Regions from separate parts of the Photobacterium kishitanii genome, predicted to be linked through region 2. Evidence: predicted binding sites of a transcription regulator. Region 2 holds the regulator's gene; the other holds the start of a gene.
What was found. The regulator PurR, encoded in region 2, represses purine synthesis genes. The targets are predictions, from matches to a motif close to TNANGNAAACGTTTNCNTNA.

Region 1 (2,212 bases), 610 kb from region 2:
TTGCAAATGCTTCACTTAAGGCAACATCAACATGCACATTGAAGGTGGAGTCTAAAATTAATTGTTTTAGCTGTTCAAGTTCTTGATCGGTATCTTGTGGAAAACGGTTAATCGCAACCACAACAGGTACTCCATATTTGGCTGCATTATTGATATGCCAACGTAAATTTTCAAAGCCAGCAAGTAACGCTTTAGTATCTGGTTCAAAAATAGTGTCGGGTAAGGGTTGCCCTGGTCGTAAGTCATAAAGTCCTGAATTAGCTTTGAGGCCGCGTAGGGTGGCAACCACCACAGCACAATCAGGCCCACGTTGTGCTTGTTGTGCTTTTATATTACAGGCTTTTTCAAACCCCATATCTGAGCCAAAACCGCCTTCAGTAACGGTAAACTCACTTAATTTAAGTGCAATTTTATCAGCAATGATTGATGAATTACCGTGGGCAATATTTGCAAATGGTCCCGCATGAATAAGGGTTGGCACACCCTCTAAGGTTTGCATTAATGTTGGTTCAATTGCTTCACACATGGTGACCGCCATTGCACCAGCTACTTGCAGATCTTCTGTGGTAACCGGTTCGCCATCGAGGTTATAGGCCACGACGATTTTACCGATTCGTTGGCGCATATCCGCTAAATCAGTCGCTAGAGCTAAAATAGCCATTAATTCAGAAGCGGCTGAAATATCAAATCCATCATGACGCTCAAGTCCATTAATGGTTTTTCCTGGTTCATTTTGACCGACAGTGATCATACGTAGCGCACGATCATTATGGTCCATAACACGCTTCCAGCTAATATTATTAATATCAATTCGTAGTGCTGGTAAGCCGGTATGCGCATTAAAAGCATCATAACCTAAGCGTGCTTCATGATAGAGACGTGCATCTAGTGCTGCTGCTGCAAGATTGTGGGCAGCAGTGACCGCATGAATGTCACCGGTTAAGTGCAAGTTGAGCTTTTCCATTGGTGCTACTTGGCTATAACCACCACCGGCTGCGCCACCTTTAACGCCAAATACTGGTCCCATTGATGGTTGACGGATACAAGCAAATACTGAACGTTCAATCTTAGCTAGGCCTTGTGCTAAGCCAATAGTTGTTACTGTTTTACCTTCACCCAGAGGGGTGGGAGTAATTGCCGTTACCAGTATGAGTTTACCTTCGGGCTTATTGAGTAAGCGTTTTAAAATAGCGGGTTTAACTTTTGCTTTTAAGCTGCCTTGAGGCGTAAGATCTTGTGCTTCAATGCCGGCATTTAAGGCAATGCGATCAATGGGAGTGAGTAGCGTTGCACGGCAAATTTCGATGTCGCTTTTCATGAGTGCTAATTTCCTCATAGGCAGAGAGAATAATACGAATACTGGTATTGGGCGCTATTATAAAGGTAGATCGATGCTTTTTCATTAGCGCAAACGTTTGCTTTTTGTTTATATCATAATTTTATCATGAATAAGTATCATTTTATGGTTTTTTGGACTTTTTAAGAGTTTATTGCCACGTAAGAATAAATAAAGAGAGGATGTTTTTATTTTTTTACGATAATGGAATGTATTATTTCAATATTAGTTGTTGGTTGTTTTTTGCTCTGCCTTTAAAGTAGATAGTACATAAAAAAATGACCCTGATCAATTAGGGTGTAAATTTAGTAAAGGAAGTGATTATGCAAGAACAAGAACCTGTAACGAAGTGGCAATACACCTTACCTATTTCATTATTTATTATGGTGGCGTTAATTTCTTTTCTTGTTGTTATTTTACCGCTGTCCCGATAAATAAACGGTTTTTATTTAAGTATTAAACAGAAAAGAGCGACTTATCTTATTTCCTTAAAGGTAAAGATAAGCCGCTCTTTTTGTATTTGTAATAATCAGCTAATGATTAAATACTAATACATTACTTTCTTGCCATAACTAGCAAGAATGTCTTTAATTTTTTCCATGGTTTCTTTCTTTGGTGGTTGAACCCCTTTTAGTGGGTATTCAAAGCCAAGTGCTTCCCATTTATGTTCACCAAGCTGGTGGTAGGGCAGCAGCTCAATTTTTTCGATATTGTCCATGTCTTTAATGAATTCACCCAACAAGTGTGCTGAATGTTCATCATCTGTATAGCCTGGGACGACGACATAACGAATCCAGGTTTTTTGACCACGTTGGTGTAGGTAGCGTGCAAAATCAAGCACACGTTTATTAGCAACACCAACGAGATCTTGGTGGA
Region 2 (2,212 bases):
CCCATCAACATAAAACGCTGCAAGCCGCACAGGCAATGGCTGCACAAGGTGCTGCGGTGATCGTAGTATTACATGATCTCAATTTAGCGGCGCAGTACGCTCAAAGAATGGTAATTATTCAACACGGGAAAATTCAAGCGGATGGTTCACCATGGCAAGCATTAGATCCAGCAGTGATTAATGCCGTCTATGGCTGGCAAGTTTCCGTTCACTCCCACCCTATTCATGGTTACCCTTACCTATTATCATCGTGTTAAAAAACAGCATCATTAATGAATCCATCAAGTAAATTTCAGTAACACGACGATAAATTTGCTGAAATTTACGTTTTTTTGTTGATAGCATCAAATAATTTAATCCAAAACAATAGAATCGTTGCACTACGCTCAACACTCAGTAAAATGTGAACGCAAGCGATTACACTTGAAAAATATGCAATAATTATAAAGCCGCAAAATAAATGCGGATTTTGGCGTTGAATACAATTAAAGTCTGTAATAGGCACTGAATCGGTGTCAAATTGAATAATTAACGAGATGCTTTACATAAGTAAGATGGATTTTATTAATCTCAGTGATTACTCAATTTGATACCACACTATTAGCTAGAAACGCCTCTAGCGCTCATTATTAGAAGAATAAATATGGCAACCATTAAAGATGTTGCACGTATGGCTGGGGTTTCAACCACAACAGTTTCACACGTGATCAATAAAACGCGCTTTGTAGCAGAAGCAACACAGAAAAAAGTACTTGCGGCAGTTGAAGACCTTAACTATGCACCAAGTGCTGTTGCGCGTAGTCTAAAATGTAATACCACCCGTACTATTGGCATGCTAGTAACAAAGTCGACCAACCCTTTTTTTGCTGAAGTTGTACATGGTGTTGAAGAGTATTGCTATCGTGAAGGCTACACCCTAATTTTATGTAATACCGAAGGGAATCTTTCTAAGCAACGCGATTACTTACGCATGCTTGCAGAAAAACGTGTCGATGGCTTATTAGTGATGTGTTCTGATCTTGACCAAAAATTATTGGATCTTCTTGAGCGCCAAAAAGACTTACCAATGGTGATTATGGATTGGGGCCCAGAGAGTCCACATACCGATAAAATTCAAGATAATGCAGAACAAGGTGGCTATATAGCGACCAAATACTTTATCGATCATGGTCATACTCTCATTGGTTGCTTATCTGGCCACAATGACAAGTCTACTTGTCGTGAGCGCCTAAAAGGCTTTAATAAAGCAATGGCAGAAGCAAACTTAGCGGTTAACGAAGACTGGATCCTTGAAGGTGACTTTGAGTGTGATTCAGCAGTAAAAGCCGCTGAGAAATATATTGCAATGACTGAACGCCCAACGGCTATTTTTTGCTTTAATGACATTATGGCAATGGCACTTATTAGTACGTTTGAACAAGCAGGATTACGTGTACCTGGTGATATTTCAATCATCGGTTATGACAACATTGATCTAGCACCTTACTTTGCGCCACCACTAACGACTATCCATCAACCAAAACGTCGTTTAGGCAAAACAGCTATTAAGATTTTAATGGAGCGCATGAAAGATAAAGATCACGAACGTCAAATTTTTGAAATGGCGCCGGCTATCGTCGAACGAAAATCTGTAAAAGATTTACGCTAATACCGTCAATTATTGATCAAGCCAATATTTATATTGGCTTTTTCACTCTATATAATAACTACTATTCTCACCGCTTTTAAAACGACCATTCCAACCAAAAAATACGAGCAATGTCACATATTCACCAGCTTTCGTTAATATTCAAACTTACCTTGTTCAAAGATCGAATATAATGATTCGTGTAAATACATATAATAGTAAGCAAAAGACTTACAGGCTATAAATAAACTTTCGATACTGATTATTTTATTTATAGAGGAATGCATGGATGATTTAAAGTAGTTAAATTTTCATGTAAATAGCTTTAATAATAAAGTAAATTTACGACTACTTTAATGTTAGCTGACACTCATTTATTCATCGAGTAGAAGTATGGACAAAGCAATATTAAAAAACTCATTAAAACTATTAGATCATTTAGGTAATGTAAAATCACGCTCAATGTTTGGTGGCTTTGGTATTTTCGCAGGCGAAGCAATGTTCGCACTAGTGGTTAATAATAAACTCCATCTACGAGCAAATTCAAAAACAGAAGAGGAATTTAAACAAGCGGGTTTAGAACCT

Region 1: a site for PurR is predicted at 1,404-1,423, ahead of PPBDW_RS04205 (formate--tetrahydrofolate ligase). Genes of this name have one in related genera too.

Annotation. Positions count from the first base shown of each region.
Region 1 is NZ_LN794352.1:814,720-816,931, forward strand. It holds gene PPBDW_RS04205 (formate--tetrahydrofolate ligase) at 1-1,318, opposite strand, end outside; gene pflA (pyruvate formate lyase 1-activating protein) at 1,884-2,212, opposite strand, start outside.
Region 2 is NZ_LN794352.1:1,422,537-1,424,748, reverse strand. It holds gene PPBDW_RS06795 (heme ABC transporter ATP-binding protein) at 1-257, shown strand, start outside; gene purR (HTH-type transcriptional repressor PurR) at 644-1,648, shown strand; gene PPBDW_RS06785 (TfoX/Sxy family DNA transformation protein) at 2,021-2,212, shown strand, end outside.